DNA from 4 places in the Bacillus sp. JJ1609 genome. Region 1 is predicted to be linked to each of the others. Evidence: riboswitches for the same ligand, from Rfam matches in the RefSeq annotation. Region 1 holds a riboswitch; each other region holds the start of a gene.
What was found. A riboswitch is a leader RNA that binds a small molecule or an ion and turns the genes downstream of it on or off. The one in region 1 is predicted to bind S-adenosylmethionine.
Positions count from the first base shown of each region.

Region 2: linked by a shared signal. The riboswitch ahead of metK (methionine adenosyltransferase) and the one ahead of V7654_RS04525 (O-acetylhomoserine aminocarboxypropyltransferase/cysteine synthase family protein) in region 1 are both predicted to bind S-adenosylmethionine.
Region 3: linked by a shared signal. The riboswitch ahead of V7654_RS11850 (methionine biosynthesis PLP-dependent protein) and the one ahead of V7654_RS04525 (O-acetylhomoserine aminocarboxypropyltransferase/cysteine synthase family protein) in region 1 are both predicted to bind S-adenosylmethionine.
Region 4: linked by a shared signal. The riboswitch ahead of V7654_RS18285 (methionine ABC transporter ATP-binding protein) and the one ahead of V7654_RS04525 (O-acetylhomoserine aminocarboxypropyltransferase/cysteine synthase family protein) in region 1 are both predicted to bind S-adenosylmethionine.

Region 1 is NZ_JBALSS010000005.1:171,698-175,910, reverse strand. It holds gene V7654_RS04530 (methionine ABC transporter ATP-binding protein) at 1-395, opposite strand, end outside; SAM riboswitch class I at 590-703, opposite strand; gene V7654_RS04525 (O-acetylhomoserine aminocarboxypropyltransferase/cysteine synthase family protein) at 821-2,137, opposite strand; SAM riboswitch class I at 2,219-2,321, opposite strand; gene V7654_RS04520 (hypothetical protein) at 2,417-2,770, opposite strand; gene V7654_RS04515 (thioredoxin family protein) at 3,116-3,442, opposite strand; gene V7654_RS04510 (toprim domain-containing protein) at 3,449-3,805, opposite strand; gene V7654_RS04505 (YusG family protein) at 3,985-4,213, opposite strand, start outside.
Region 2 is NZ_JBALSS010000024.1:242,901-247,113, reverse strand. It holds gene pckA (phosphoenolpyruvate carboxykinase (ATP)) at 1-1,443, opposite strand, end outside; SAM riboswitch class I at 1,759-1,899, shown strand; gene metK (methionine adenosyltransferase) at 2,198-3,397, shown strand; gene asnB (asparagine synthase (glutamine-hydrolyzing)) at 3,679-4,213, shown strand, end outside.
Region 3 is NZ_JBALSS010000013.1:58,331-62,543, forward strand. It holds gene V7654_RS11840 (bifunctional homocysteine S-methyltransferase/methylenetetrahydrofolate reductase) at 1-87, opposite strand, end outside; gene metC (cystathionine beta-lyase) at 84-1,268, opposite strand; gene V7654_RS11850 (methionine biosynthesis PLP-dependent protein) at 1,265-2,377, opposite strand; SAM riboswitch class I at 2,464-2,575, opposite strand; gene V7654_RS11855 (M4 family metallopeptidase) at 3,059-4,213, opposite strand, start outside.
Region 4 is NZ_JBALSS010000025.1:96,263-100,475, reverse strand. It holds gene V7654_RS18295 (MetQ/NlpA family ABC transporter substrate-binding protein) at 1-381, opposite strand, end outside; gene V7654_RS18290 (methionine ABC transporter permease) at 409-1,074, opposite strand; gene V7654_RS18285 (methionine ABC transporter ATP-binding protein) at 1,064-2,077, opposite strand; SAM riboswitch class I at 2,197-2,301, opposite strand; gene V7654_RS18280 (chromate transporter) at 2,504-3,034, opposite strand; gene V7654_RS18275 (chromate transporter) at 3,031-3,603, opposite strand; gene V7654_RS18270 (methyl-accepting chemotaxis protein) at 3,891-4,213, opposite strand, start outside.

The DNA.
Region 1 (4,213 bases):
CCGTCAAGGCCAACCAGTGAAATGAGCTCTTTTACCCTTTTGTCCCTTTCCGATTTTGAAACACCGGCAATTTCGAGCGGGAAAGCAATATTTTCCGCCACTGTCCTTGACCAGAGCAAATTGAAATGCTGGAAAATCATGCTTATTTCCTGGCGCGCTTTTCTGAGTTCTGCTCCTTTTATTCGAGATACTTCCCTGCCGGCCACGACCACTGAACCTGATGTAGGGATTTCAAGACCATTCAACATGCGGATCAATGTACTTTTACCGGCACCGCTATATCCGATGACCCCATAAATCTCACCTTCTTTGACTTCAAGATTTACATCATCGACGGCTTTTACTTCTCCCTTTTTGGAAGCATAAATCTTTTTCGCCTTTTTTATTGTGATCAATCGACTCACCCTCTTTACAACCGAATAATCTTTTTTAAAACCGTTAAATTGTCCAACTTTATCAGTCTAGTTTCCCATTCCCTGAGTAAATTAATTCAAACAACTCACAGGGTCCACAGACCAATTATGCTCTTAAAATAATAAAAGCCTTTCTGCATATGAGCAGAAAGGCATAATTGTAGGCTGTATCCTTTCTCTCATCTACCAAAGCTAAAAGCTTTGAGTGAATTGGCACCATTTCAATAAGCAAGCTTATTGACGGTTGCCGGGTTTCATAGGGCACTTCCCTCCACCTCTCTTGATAAGAGCACGCTATTCAGTTTTTAATCGGTTTTAAGTTACGAGTGTGATTTTATCATGGAATAAAAAAGGGTGTCAATAAAATTATTCTCAAATATCAAATGGAATGTACTGGAAAATGCGTTTTATACTTTTGCTGCAGCAGATGGAACACCAGTCGCTTTTTCGATCGCCTGCTCCAAATCTTCTAAAATGTCTTCTATATTTTCAATTCCGACCGAGAGTCTGATCAGGTCCTCGGGAACGCCGGCTGCCTTAAGTCCTTCGGCATCAAGCTGTTGATGTGTCGTGCTTGCCGGATGGATAATCAAGCTTTTCGCATCTCCAACATTGGCAACGTGCGACCATAATTTGACTGAATTGATCAGCTTTGCTCCAGCATCCCTTCCTCCTTCGATGCCGAAAACAACAATGGCTCCTGCACCTTTAGGTAAATATTGATCTGAAAGCCTTTTGTCAGGATGGGCATCGTGTCCCGGGTATGCAACCCACGTAACTGCCGGATGTGATTCAAGGAATTCAACCACCTTCAATGTATTCGCGACATGCTCTTTCATCCTGACATGTAAAGTCTCAATTCCCAGATTGAATTGGAACGCGCTTTGCGGGCTGATTGATGGCCCCAGGTCACGCAGCAGCTGTACCCGTGCTTTTACAATAAAAGCTGCAGCCCCGATTGCCTCGCTGTATACAAGGTCATGATAGCTGGAATCCGGTTCATTAAAACCAGGGAACTTAGGAGACTTCCAGTCAAAATTGCCTCCGTCAACGATGATACCCCCGAGAACTGTTCCATTTCCAAGAAGCCATTTTGTTGCTGAGTGGACTACAATGTCTGCTCCATGCTCGATTGGCCGGCATAAATATGGAGTGGCGAACGTATTGTCGATGATCAGTGGAACTCCTGTCTCGTGGGCAATGTCAGCTACTTTAGCAATATCTAAAACTCGCAGGCTTGGGTTTCCAATCGTTTCTGCAAAAATGGCCTTCGTTTTCGGTGTGATTGCTTTTCTGAAATTCTCAGTGTTTTCAGGGTCGACAAAGTGAACTTTTATCCCATACTTGGGCAAAGTAACGGCAAAAAGATTATAAGTACCTCCATAGAGATTGGAAGCAGCCACTATTTCATCACCTGCATGAGCAATATTCAAGATAGCCATTGTGATTGCTGCCATCCCACTGGATACTGCCAGCGCGCCAATGCCACCCTCAAGCAATGCAACTTTTTCCTCTAGAGCTGTTACTGTCGGGTTATGTATCCTGGAATAGATATAGCCCGACTCTTTAAGTGCAAATAAATCAGCCGCATGGCCCGTATTTTCAAATTGAAAAGCATTGCTAGAATAGATTGGCAACGCTCTAGCCCCTGTAACCGAATCTGGTGATTGCCCTCCATGTACACCTAAAGTTTCAATTTTGTAGTTCCGCTGTTTTTCCGCCATTTCCATCTCTCCATTCGATTAATTTTAGGAAAGAAGAAACGAAAAAACCCTCTTCCTAAGAAGAGGGTCGTTTATCGTCTCTCCTTATCTTTTCAGAGCAATTACTCTGATGGAATTAGCACCGTGTTTATTAACCGGTTGCCGGGCTTCATTGGGCCAGTCCCTCCGCCTCTCTTGATAAGAATATTTAGTTTTAAAATTTTTGCCTCGAAATGGTTTTGTAAGTTAACGTGATAATATCATGCATTAGAGCAGCCGGTCAAATATTTTTTTGATTTTTCAGATAAAAACTTTTGCAGGCATCGGCCTGGCAAGATAAAAGATTGAATCAAGCACCAATAAAGTCCTAAATGGGCATACAAGATTGAAATAGCCTATGTTAATGCCCTCACGAAGCTTTATGTGTCCATCAAGCAAATGAATTAAATGATCTTCCCTTCCAGAAAGCTTCGCATATTGAACAGCTGGAAATGTACCCTCTCTGCTGAATTCAACCTTATTCTTTTTTAACGATAAATAATAAGTTTGCTCTTCTGCTTCAATCGAGAGACATAAATCCAGATTATTAACTAATAGCATAATATGATTCTTGTTCTGAATTTCATTCATAAAGCTTTCGATTCTTTCTTCCATCCCGTTCAGCCCCCTGTTATTACATATTCCTTGTGTAATGGAAAAAACCTGTAATAATCCTTCGACAAATAGTACGGGACACCTAAATAAATAGGTTCACCAGGGTAAGAAAGTCGATTGATGCTGCATTCCAGCAAATACTTGATACCTTATTCTTGCTTTCGTGCGAAATCAGCTAAAAAAAGACAATGCCTAGGTTGAATTTCGGCATTGTCTATCATTTCCCGAGAAATATGTCTAAAGATCATGCAATGTAGCTAAGCCCTTCATGATTCTCTCAGGGGCAAATGATATTTCACACGCCTCAGATAAGTTTTAAGACTGCTGATCAAAAAAACAAACGGCTTAGCCGTTTGTTTGTACATTCTCTAGTGTTTTCAATTTTTCATATAAATAAGGGACGGATTGAAAGGCATATATTTTCTCCTGAATCTCTCCCTCGTTTAAGACAATCAGGCATGGAACGCTTTCGATTTCGAATCGCTCGGCCATTGCCGGCAAGTAATTCAAATCTGCTTTGCCGCCAGAAATATCAGGCAGCAATTGTTCTATTACTGTAAGCATCTTTCCTGCTACCTGGCATGTTCCGCACATAGGCGTATAAAAATACAGGAATCCTGTCTGCTTTTCTCCCAAAAAAGCTTCTATTTCTTCCTTTGTCCACTCTTTCATCTACAGTCATCCTTTTTCTAAATACTCTGCATGAACGTCGATATTTGCTGCGATTAAAACAGTAGCCAGATGATATTCCGGTGTAGTGGCCACTTCCCTGTACATTTTATCAATATACAGATGATTCGCTTCGGGAAACTCCCGTTTAAATTGCTTTCGAAGCTTTTCCCCGGATGCATCCGCATCCACGAGAATATATACATCTTTATCAAAAAGTGAATCAATCAGCTCATCAAGCTTAGACACACCAATCGTTCCATTTGTGCAAATAATTTCTACCGGTTCTTTTAGTACGGTCTGTACCTTTCTTTTGTCTGACGAGCCTTCCACTATGATCACCTTGTGATTTTCGTCCATCGCCATAACCACCTAGCACCAGAAAATAATTACTTTACAACATTATAAACATTATTAATTGAATTGTGCGGGTTAGTACATATTTCTATTGTCACTGTTTTTGTTTTATATTGCAAAAATTTGAACTAGCCCCTAAGTATGTTTTTATGAAAAAAACAGCGGCTCAATTGGCCGCTGTTTAATCCTTAACACCAGCCGCCTTCATCACAATCAGTATACCGAGGTTCTGATTGGTCCGGAACTGATACATGCTGGTAAATTCTATTCTGTTCGGATTTATAATGATGACCAAGCTCAAGCTGAACACCTTCCGGGAGTTTGATCTTTCCGATTGGGTCATTTTCTAAATAAAGCTGGATTGCTCCATTTTCTAATTTGCCTGTCACACGGTCAGTAATATCTAATTTTTGCTGA
Region 2 (4,213 bases), on a different contig from region 1:
ATCGTCAGGAACACCTGGTACGTGAAGTGGAATGTCCAGACCGAAAATTTCATCCTTCACTGTTTCAACATTGTTCAATTCGCCTTCAAGAGCGGCCTGAACCATTGCACGTGTGAAGGCAAGCTTCATCCGGCTTCCTGTTCCGTACTCTCCACCAGTCCATCCTGTGTTAACGAGGAATACCTTCGCGTTATGCTCATCGATTTTTTCGCCAAGCATCTCTGCATAGCGTGTCGCAGCAAGCGGCAAGAAAGGGGAACCGAAGCAGGTAGAGAATGTTGCCTGTGGTGATGTGATGCCGCGTTCTGTTCCTGCAAGTTTGGATGTATAGCCACTCAAGAAGTGGTACATTGCTTGCTCCTTGGTAAGCCTCGCAATTGGAGGCAGCACTCCAAAGGCGTCAGCAGTCAAGAATACAATCGTATTCGGATGTCCTGCAATACTTGGTTCAACGATATTATCGATTGCCTGAATTGGATAAGCTGCGCGAGTATTTTCCGTCAGTGAGCTGTCATCATAGTCAGCAACGCGCGTTTCACTGTTAACAACAACATTTTCAAGGACAGAACCGAAGCGGATCGCGTCATAAATCTGTGGCTCTTTTTCCTTAGAAAGGTTGATGCACTTTGCATAGCAGCCACCTTCAACGTTGAAAACACCGTTTGCCGACCAGCCGTGCTCATCATCGCCGATCAATCGGCGGTTCGTATCAGCAGACAATGTGGTTTTTCCTGTTCCGGATAATCCGAAGAACAAGGCAACATCACCTTCACGCCCTACGTTAGCAGAGCAATGCATGGATAGGATGCCGTTTTCAGGAAGAAGATAATTCATGACAGAGAAAATAGATTTCTTCATTTCTCCTGCATATTCTGTACCGCCAATTAGTACGACGCGCTTCTCAAATGAGACGATGATAAATGTTTCTGAGTTTGTCCCATCTTCCTTTGGATCAGCTTTGAAGGTAGGCGCAGAAATGACAGAAAATCCCGCTTCATGGCTAAGCAGTTCCTCTGCATCCGGGCGAATGAATAATTGGTGGGCAAATAAGTTGTGCCACGCATACTCGTTAATGACCTGTATAGGAAGGCGGTATTTCTTGTCTGCACCAGCAAAGCCTTTAAATACAAAGACTTCTTCTTTTTCTTTCAGGAAATTCAAAACTTTATTATAAAGTTTCGTAAAGGATTCCTCAGAAATTGGCTGGTTGACAGAGCCCCAGTCAATCTTATCCTTTACCGATTCCTCTTCTACAATAAATTTATCCTTAGGTGAGCGGCCAGTGTACTTTCCAGTAGTAGCTCTTACTGCACCTGTGGAGGTCAACAGACCTTCATTGCGATTCAATACTTTTTCAACCAGCTGCGGGACAGATAGCTGTACCTGTATATTGCTTCCTTTTAATAAAGCTGAAAGTTCATTGGAAATTCCTACAACATTCATCCGAGAATACCTTCCTTTTTAAAAGATTGATATATTGAAAGTGTTTACATCTCGCTATTAGTTTAGCACATTACATTAATTAATCTATACTAATGCTCGAAAAAATTCCCTCTTTTACAAAAATGTATATATAAATAGAAGAAGGCCGGAGCAAGAACCAAATAACTCCACCCCAGGATTTTAACACACTAACGCATTGGGGGTCAGACCCCCAGCGCTTTAAAGTGGGAAAGTTCTGCATGAATCGACATTTTGTGAAGAAAAGGATTGACATGTATTTGTAGGTTCGTTATGATTTTGATTTGAACGGATACTCTCTTATCCCGAGCTGGTGGAGGGACAGGCCCAATGAAACCCAGCAACCTGCAAACGAGAAATAACAGCCTGGTAAAGGTATGTTTTTTTCGGGCAAAGGTGCTAACCTGACGCAAGGGAAATGCCCTTGAACGATAAGAGCGAAAGGCGCGGATTAAAGCAAAAACCTTTCCTCAAGCTATGGAGAGGTTTTTTATATTGTTTTTTTCTGTATTCTGTCTGCTGGTCTATTACCAATAGCAGTCGATCTGCCTTCTTTGGTGTCATTGCTCCCATGGGTAGGATTAGGAAAAGTTAACTCAGCATGAAGTTTAAACAAATTTTTCTAATAAAAACTCAGCGTTTATTTCATACTACATAGGGAATGAGTACCGTATCACACCGAGGTTTGTATTGGGACAGCCTCGATCAATTTTTTATAAATGAGGGAGGAAATCAGATGTCAACAAAACGTCGTTTGTTCACTTCTGAGTCAGTAACAGAAGGCCATCCGGATAAAATTTGCGATCAGATCTCTGACGCAATTTTGGATGCGATCCTTGCTAAGGACGCTAATGCCCGTGTTGCTGCAGAAACATCAGTTACTACAGGCCTTGTACTAGTTGCAGGGGAAATCACAACATCTACATACGTAGATATTCCAAAAATCGTTCGTGAAACAGTTAAGGAAATCGGTTATACGCGCGCTAAATACGGTTTTGACTCTGAAACTTGCGCAGTATTGACTTCGATTGACGAGCAGTCTGCCGATATCGCAATGGGTGTTGACCAGGCTCTTGAAGCTCGTGAAGGACAAATGTCTGATCAAGAGATCGAAGCAATCGGTGCAGGAGACCAGGGCTTAATGTTCGGTTTTGCATGCAACGAAACAAAAGAGCTTATGCCTCTTCCAATTTCATTGGCACACAAGCTATCACGCCGCCTGACTTTAGTTCGTAAAGAAGAAATCCTTCCATACCTTCGTCCGGATGGAAAAACTCAAGTAACAGTTGAATACGATGAGAACGACAAGCCTGTCCGCATCGATACAATCGTTATTTCAACACAGCACCACCCAGAAGTTTCCCTGGAGCAAATCCAGCGCAATCTTAAAGAACATGTCATCAATCCTGTTGTACCAGCAGAATTGATCGATGAAAATACAAAATACTTCATCAACCCAACTGGCCGTTTCGTAATCGGCGGACCACAAGGTGATGCAGGATTGACTGGCCGTAAAATCATCGTTGATACTTACGGCGGATATGCTCGCCACGGCGGCGGTGCATTCTCTGGTAAGGATCCTACAAAAGTTGACCGTTCAGCTGCATACGCTGCACGTTACGTTGCGAAAAACATCGTAGCTGCTGGCCTTGCTGAAAAAGTTGAGGTTCAGCTTGCTTACGCTATCGGTGTTGCCCGTCCTGTATCCATCTCTATCGATACTTTCGGAACAGGAAAAGTAAGTGAAGATGTATTGATCGATGTTGTAAATAACAACTTCGACCTTCGTCCTGCTGGCATCATTAACATGCTTGACCTTCGTAAGCCGATCTACAAGCAGACAGCAGCATACGGACACTTCGGCCGCACGGATGTTGATCTTCCTTGGGAGCGTACTGACAAAGCAGAAGCATTACGTACACAAGCACAAGCTTAATAAAATCGAAAAGGGAGTTGCATAGAAATATGTAACTCCCTTTTTAATTTTCCGTCTTATTAAGAGAACTGCAAAGGCAAACAGGACCTAAATACCCGCAAGAATGGAGTTTCTGGTTTGCATCTAGACCAAAAGGTGTAAAATAAAGTATTACCTTAATTTTCCCTGAGATTTTACTGCAAATTTTTTGTGTTTAATGGTAGTATTAGATGGTATGTTTTTAGATGAGCTTAACGAAAGAACAATAAATTTTTTCTGAAATGGAGAAGGTGAAGTACATAATGTGTGGCTTTATCGGTTGTGTACATGAAAAAGCACAAGAATTCAGCAGCGAACAAAAGCAGCTGTTTAAAAATATGAACGATATCATTACCCACCGTGGACCGGACGATGATGGGTATTTTTATGATGAGCATATCCAATTTGGCTTCCGCCGTCTGAGCATTATTGACATTGAAGCGGGACATCAGCCTCTGACGTATGAAAATGAAAGGTACTGGATCATTTTCAATGGCGAGATTTACAACTATCTTGAGCTTCGCGATGAATTAATTGAAGAGGGACTTAAATTCGAGACTCACTCTGATACAGAAGTCATCATTGCTCTTTACAGCCATTACAAAGAGCACGCAGTTGACAAGCTGCGCGGAATGTTCGGCTTTGTCATTTGGGACAAACAGGAACAAATCCTTTTTGGAGCACGCGATCACTTTGGCATTAAGCCATTCTTCTTTTTTGAAGACGGAGACCGCACTTATTTTGGTTCTGAAAAGAAGAGCATCCTGCTTGCATTAGAGAATGATGTACTTGATTACA
Region 3 (4,213 bases), on a different contig from region 1:
GGTTCCTGCACCGTAAGAATAGAGAAGGGTGCCAATTGCTCCATCCGCTATTAAAATTTCATTTTCTAACCGTTTCAGGAAGCTCATTTTACTGCCTCCTTGTGTGGTGTTTCTTTGGTAACACATATTAATGCCTGCTCGAAGTCCTTGATCAGATCATCCGCATTTTCAAGTCCAACCGATAGCCGCAGCAGGCCGTCACTGATTCCGCGTTTTTTTCGTTCATCCTCCGGCATGGCTGCATGAGACATTTTTGCAGGGTAGGAGATGATCGATTCGACTGCTCCAAGACTGACCGCAAACACTGGCAGCTTTAGATTTTCTATGAATCTCTTTAATTGCTCCACATTCTCAAGCTCAAAAGAGAGCACTGCACCTGGACCATCAGCCTGATGGCGTTGTACGTTATACTGAGGATGCTCAGATAGACCAGGATAATACACGTTTTTAATAGAAGGTTCATTTTTAAGGAAATGAGCAATCTTAACCGCACTGTCCTGTGACTGGTTCATCCTCACTGATAATGTTTTAATGCCTCTCATTACCAGCCAGGCATCCTGTACTCCCAGGATTGCACCAAACGAGTTTTGCAGGGAATAAAGCTTATTTCCGAGATCATTATTTTTAACAACAGCTAGACCGGCAACGGTATCACTGTGTCCTGACAAGAATTTCGTTGCGCTGTGGAGGACAAGATCCGCTCCAAGCTCCAGTGGTCTTTGTAAATAGGGAGTCATGAAGGTATTGTCGACAAATGTATAAACTCCATGCTTCTTTGCAATTTTGCTAATCGCTTGAATGTCAGTAACCTTAAGCAAAGGATTCGATGGTGTTTCTACATATAGTAATTTCGTATTGGGCTTGACCGCTTTTTCTACTGCATCAAGATCTGTCATATCAACAAATGTATGTTCAATGCCAAAACGGTTGAGTACCTGTGTCACCATCCGGTAGCTTCCGCCATAAACATCCTCCGTCACTACAATATGGTCCCCCTGGGAAAAGAGGAGAAAAGCCGTCGATATGGCTGCCATACCAGAAGAGAAGGCAAAACCTCGAGTCCCGCCTTCGAGTTCAGCAATGATCTCTTCAAGTGCTTCCCTGGTGGGATTTAGACTCCTGCTGTAATCGTACTTCCCAAAATGGTCTACAGAATGCTGGTGAAAGGTGGAGGCATGCTGGATTGGAACGCTGACTCCTCCGGTAGCTGGGTCTACTTTATGCTTATTATGAAGGAGTCTTGTATCAAAGGTGTAACAGTCGCTCATACTTTTGCCTCCTGTTCAGCTCTTTTAAAAGCATTTTCTAAATCAGCCAGTAAATCTTCAGCATTCTCAATACCCACCGAGAAGCGAAGCAGACGATCGCAAACTCCGATTTTTTCACGAATTTCAGCAGGAATGTCTGCGTGGGTCTGTGTAGCAGGGTAGGTGATAAAGCTCTCAACACCCCCAAGACTTTCTGCAAAGGTGATGGTGGACAAGCTTTGTAAAAACGGATTCACCATCGAAGAGGATTTCACCCTGAAAGAAATCATCCCGCCCCTGCCAGGATAAAGGACATCTGTGACGGCATCATGTTCCTTTAAATAATCCACCAGATGAATTGCGTTTCGTTCATGACGCTCCATCCTTAATGACAAGGTCTTCATCCCCCGAATAAGAAGCCATGAATCAAAGGGACTAAGCACAGCGCCGCCTCCATTGTGATGAAGGAATAGAGAATCACACAATGACTTTCCTTTGGCAACAATCAATCCCGCCAATACATCATTGTGACCCCCAAGATACTTAGTGGCACTATGGATAACGATATCTGCTCCAAGGGTGATCGGTTTTTGCAGCAGGGGAGTATAAAACGTATTGTCGACAATCAACAACAGCCCATTCGTCTTTGCGATGTCTGCGATTGCCTCGATGTCTGCCTGCTCCATCAGAGGATTTGTCGGTGTCTCTACAAAAAGAGCCTTCGTTTTCGGAGTGATTGCTGAGGCGACTTCATCCAAATCAGCCATATCGGCATATGTACAATTTAATCCCCATTTTTTGAAGCCTTGCTCCAGAAGTCGATAGGTTCCGCCATATAAATCCTTCGATACGACCCACTCATCACCATTCTGAAATAGGGAAAGGATCGTCCAGATAGCAGCCATGCCTGAGCTGCAGGCAAACCCGCGGTCACCTTCTTCAAGGTCTGCAATTGCTTTTTCAAGAATTTCCCGGGTAGGGTTTCCTGTGCGGACATAGTCATATCCGCTCGACTGACCGATTCCTTCATGACGGTAGGCTGTCGTTAAATAAATAGGGGGATTGACTGCACCAGTCGCAGTTTCACTCCTGTTGCCAAGCTGTGCTAATTTCGTTTCGATTTTTACCAATAAACTCACTCCTGATGTTTTTAGTCTTTTAGATAAAATAAAAAAGCCTTCTATAAGAAGAAGACTTTGATAATTACGAGTCATTCTCCTTATCTGCCAAGTTTTAAAAAACTTGCTGGAATTAGCACCTTTTCAACAAAAAGTTGATGGTTGCTGAAGCTTCATAGGGCCAGGACCCTCTGCTTCTCTGGATAAGAAATTATAGAATTATTAAATTTCTCTAAATATTACAACCTTTTATAACTGCTGTCAACAGTTAATTAAAGCGCTAAAGTGATTGAGTGTATTAACCGTTTAGGTTTTTTAATAATCAATTAAGAGAGAAGCGGAACCGCTAAGACTGGAATTATGATTAAAAAATAATTAATTGTCGTTCGAAAATAACTACTCATATCGTTGACAAGTAACTAATAAAAGCGATTGGGGCCTAAAAATGCTAATAGGATAAAAACAGGTCACCAATGAAGTCCATTGGCGCCCAAAAAAGCACGGTAGGGGATAAACAGGTAACCAATAAAGGCTTTTGATGTGAAGATAGTGATCCAGAATAAAAAGGGGTTGCCAAAAAGAGAAATTACCGCCAGAAGATGTCTGCAATCAAACCTATAATCTAGTAAAATGAAAAAACTGACTCAAGAAGTTCCTAAACTTCTTAAGTCAGTCTCTAAAAATGAAACTCTATTAATTTACACCAACTGCGTCAAATGCTTTGTTAACAGAAGTTACTTCTGCAGATGAAGCACCATAAAGATCTGTGGCAGCCTGTACAAGTCCAGCTCTTGCCTGGCTGAAGTTTGTTGAAGATGTGAAGTATACTGTGTTAGCACGATAGAAGATTGCTCCCAGTTTATCAGTGCCAACTCCCTGTACTGTCACACCATAATGTGTTCCGCCTTGACTTAGAAGGTAAGCAGCCTTGTTGATGATTCCGCTGTTTGTATGAACGCCGCCATTATCGGATGTACCAGTATAACGCTTGGAATAGTGGTCAGGATCACCATATTTAGTTGGGTCGCTCATTGAACGAAGAGCATCTCCAGCTGTATTAGGTGTGTAGATATCCTCGCCAATTTCAAAATCCGGATTGTTATTGGTATGGAATTCAAGTATTGTGCCAAAGATATCAGAAATCGCTTCATTTAAAGCGCCAGATTCATACTGGTAAACAAGATCGGAACTGAAATCTGTTACAGCATGTGTCAATTCGTGTGCTACAACATCAAGACCGCCTGAAAGTGGGACGAAAGTGGTTCCGTCTCCATCACCATAAACCATTTGAGCGCCATTCCAGAAAGCATTATTATAATTTCTGCTGTAGTGTACAGAAGATTTCAAAGCTGCTCCTTTATTGTCATAGGAATTGCGGTTAAACACATTTTTATAATAATCATATGTTTTGCCTGCGTAGAAGTGGGCATCAACGGCAGCACCATCATATTTCACATTAAGATTGTTATCCGCATCCATCCATAAAGAGCCAGGAGTTGTTTGACGATTTTTTGCGTCATACGTTAATACACCTGAACCGCGAGTGTTGTCCTGTAGATAATAAGCACCATTAGAAAGTAAAGTATTCAACGTTTTAGTATCACCTAGAACTCCGACTCCAGAACCGACTGTGTTCGAGCCTGTCAAAGAAGGATCCGTTTTGCCGGCAGTGTCGATTGCATTATATTTATTGATGATTTCACCTGTCTCAGCATTGATAAAATATTGATAGTTTCCTGGTTCAGGGCTTAAGAAATTTAGTGTTACATGATATGCATAAACAGCTTGATCAGCAGTAGGGTAGACTACTAATTCAGCAGTTGGATCTTGCTCATAAACCGGCTGGAA
Region 4 (4,213 bases), on a different contig from region 1:
TGAATTGAATTTCTTTGAATAGATTCCCATTGGAGCTGTTGGGACGACAATAACTTCAGATAATTCAAGGTCATGCTCTTTTGCGAAATTCTCCATATACACTTTGTGCTGGAATAGGTTTGCATCAAGGTCCCCTTTTGATAAAGCTAAGTTAGGCTGGATGTAATCGCTGAATTCCACAACTTTCACTTCATATCCTTTTTTCTCAAGCAATGGTTTGATTGCTTTGGAAACCATATCACTGTAAGGGCCAGAAGTCGCTCCAAATGTGACTTCCTTCTTGTCTTCCTTCGTATCTCCGTTTGAAGCTGAATCGCTGCTGCATGCTGCAAGCAATCCGATTGTTAAGAATAAAACGACTGAATAAATAAGCTTTTTCATTTAAAATAACCCCCATTTTTTTATCTTTTATCTTTTATCTACTAATCTTGCAATCCTGTCCCCGCCGAACTGAATCAGCTGGACCAGGCAAATTAGAATAATAACCGTAGTAATCATGATGGTATTGTCATATCGGTAGTAGCCGAAACGGATTGCAAGGTCGCCAACTCCGCCGCCGCCAACAATCCCTGCCATTGCTGAGTAGGCAACAAGACTGATGATCGTAATGGTCACTCCCTGGACAATTCCCGGACGGGCTTCTGGGATAAGTACATCTTTTATAATCATCCACGGTGTTGCACCTGTTGCAACTGCTGCCTCGATTACCCCTTTATCGATTTCCCGGAAGCTTTGCTCTACTATTCTTGCAAAGAAAGGAATGGCTGCGACCGATAAGGAAACAGATGCTGCTGTTGGCCCAATTGTAGTGCCGGCAATTAAGTTAGCCAGCGGCAGCAGGGCGATCAGCAGGATGATAAATGGAACTGAACGAAGCATATTTACGATGAAGCCTGCGATATTTTTAAAAATTTGATTCTCCAGGAATAAGCCTTTATCTGTGACAAATAACAGCACCCCCGTTGGCAGCCCAATGACGATCGCCACAACGATAGATATTCCGACCATATAAATCGTTTCAAAGAATGCTTTATTCAATTCCGGCAGCAGGGAAACCAGGCTCTCAGGCAGCATCATGAATCACCTCCAGATTTTTTGTTCTTGATGCGATATAGTCTATAGCGCGGTCAAGTTCGTTCTTGTCACCTGCAACCTCCATGATAAAAATCCCAAGCGGAATCTCCTGTATGTATTCAATCTTTCCATGAAGGATATTGCCTCTTACTTTGAATTTTTGGAACACATCAGAAATGACGGATTGCTCAGCAATCGCACCCTGGAAGTAAATTTTAATGATCTTTCCCTGACGCTCCTCAAGCAGCCTTTCCGGAAGATCAAACTGAAGGATCGAGTTGACAAAGTCCTTTGTCAGTGGCTGCTGCGGGTTGGCAAACACATCATACACATTTCCTTCTTCGATGATTTTTCCATCCTGCATGACAGCCATCCTGTCACAAATCGACTTGACTACTTCCATTTCGTGAGTGATGAGGACGATTGTGATTCCTAATTCAGTATTTATCTTTTTTAACAATGCTAAAATCGATCTTGTTGTGCTTGGGTCCAATGCTGAAGTAGCTTCATCACACAGCAGGACTGAAGGATTGTTCGCAAGTGCCCTGGCAATCCCCACGCGCTGTTTTTGACCCCCGGACAATTGTGCAGGATATACATCTTTTTTATCCGAAAGGCCAACCATATCCAGTAATTCTATTACTCTTTCATTTATCTTGGTTTTTGGAGTGCCTGCTGCTTTTAGGGCAAAAGCGATATTTTCACTTACCGTTTTAGCACTGACGAGGTGGAAATGCTGAAAAATCATACCTATTTTCAGACGCGCTTTGCGCAGGTCACTTTTATTTAAGGAAGTAAGCTCCACACCGTCGATAATCACTTCCCCCGACGTCGGCTTTTCAAGGAGATTTAAGCATCTGAGCAAGGAACTTTTTCCTGCTCCGCTGTAGCCGACGATTCCATAAATCTCACCCTTATTCACCCTTAACGATACATGGTCAACACCTGTTACAGTTCCACTTTTCGTTTCATACACCTTGACCAATTTACTAACTTCTATCATGTATTGCCCCCCTATCAAAACGTCCTTATTCGCCTGGTATCTCTGTAGCAACAATTCGTATCTCTAAACGAAAAAATGCCTCTTTCATTCACAGAAAGAGGCATCGTAAAAATCTATACGACTTATCTCTCAGAATGAAATCATTCTGTAGGAAGTGGCACCGTTCCTAAAAGGAGGTTGCCGGACGTCATAGGGCCTAATCCCTCGGTCACTCTTGATAAGTAACTTATTTAATTTGATAATTGAAATCATAAAACCTTCTGATTTGTTTGTCAATATAGTATTTTGATATTCAAACCCATGATACCGCTTTCATTGTTGCGGGAGTAAGCTAGATTTTTTTTTTGCGCATTAATGCATTTCCTCTCCCTTTTTGCCAAATTCAGTAAAAATAAAATATGAAAAATGTATAAGAAAAACCCTTGTTTAAGATAAAACAAGGGCTCCGTATACGAGCGCTCCTGCTATGACATATGCAGGGTGCACTTTCATTTTTTCCATAAGCAAAAAGCTCAGGCCGCCGATTAGTCCTGTCTGCAGCAGTCCGACCCCTTCATAGGAAGAGAAAAAGAAATCATATGTCATGACCCCAAGTAAAACGGCAATGACTGGACGGACGACGAGGGTAAGACGCTTTACTCTCTGAGAATCCTTAAATTTCATTAACAGGCCGAGCAACCCGATCATTAAGATCAAGGAAGGAGCAACTGAAGCAAATACTCCGACAGCCGCACCGAGGATTCCTCCCTCCGAATAGCCAATATAACCGGCCATTTTCGTTGCGATTGGTCCTGGCAGGGCATTGCCCATCGCGAGCACTTCACTGAATTCATTAACCGTCATCCAGTCGTAGCGGTCAACTACTTCATTTTCAATTAACGGAATGGAGGCCGGACCTCCGCCGTAGCCTAAAATCCCAGGGATAAAGAAGGCCAAAAAAATTTTAAAATAAATCATCGCTGCTCTCCTCCTGCTTTTTCATTTTTAGAAGAAGAGTCCTTCTTAAGCAAGGCGCCTATTAATAAAACAAAAATTAAAATTCCTGGGTGTACGTGTAGGAATTGCATAAGCAGTAAGCTTCCAGCCAGCGCAATCGCTGTCCATTTCCAACCGAGCTTGGAGGTTCCGGATTTTTTTACGAAATCCCATGTCAGAACAGCAAGCATCACAGCAACTACTGGTCCCACAGCCTGGGCCATGCCGCTTACCCATGGTTCATCCTTATAGGCATTCAGGCCGGTCAGAAGAAGGATCATCAAAATAATGGTTGGTATAATTGTCGCTGCCAGTGCATTAATCATTCCCAGGACGCCGGCTACACGGAAGCCGATATATCCTGCCAACTTCGTCGCGATCGGTCCCGGCAGGGCATTTGCTAACGCAAGAATGTCGCTGAATTCATCGGCTTCCATCCATTTATATTTTTCTACGACTTCCTTATGTACAAGTGGGATTGAGGATGGCCCTCCTCCGTAGCCGAGGATTCCTACTCGAAAAAACGCTAAAAATATATCTGCCTGTTTCATGTCCCTTCACCATCCTTTTCTGCATTAAAGCTTAAATGCTGTGTTTCTATTAATTTTTTCTTCAATTTTAATTAAAAAATTCTGTTAAACTTACCTGTTGATTTCCTCTCCAGTGCACCTTTTCCGTGGTCAGTCCTGAAGCCTCCTCGGCGTTATCCCGAGTTTCCCGAAGTTGTCTCGCTCATTCTGAGTTAATCAACATAGTGCCAAAATCAATAAATCAATATTGAGCTTTCTCTTTGCCAAATAAAAAAGTATCACAGCATTCTAGCCGTGATACTTACATTTTACCTTTTAAATTTAAATACGGAAACCGAAATATTCAAATCATTTGTCAGCTTGCGGAGGTCGGTTACTTTTTTGGAAAGATTTCCGAAGGCTGAGAGCTGTTCTGCAGTTGAAGCTGATATCTCCTCGCTGCCTGCAGCTGTTTGTTCCACAACTGCACTGATGGACTCCACATTATAAAGAACTCTTGCACCCAATTCTTTTGATGCTTCCATCCCCTGGACAAGCTGATTGATTTTTATTGAGATTCCTTCTACCTTTGTTTCAATATTTTCAAATGCAGCCATTGTTAATTCCATTGACTCCATCTGCTCTTCAGCGA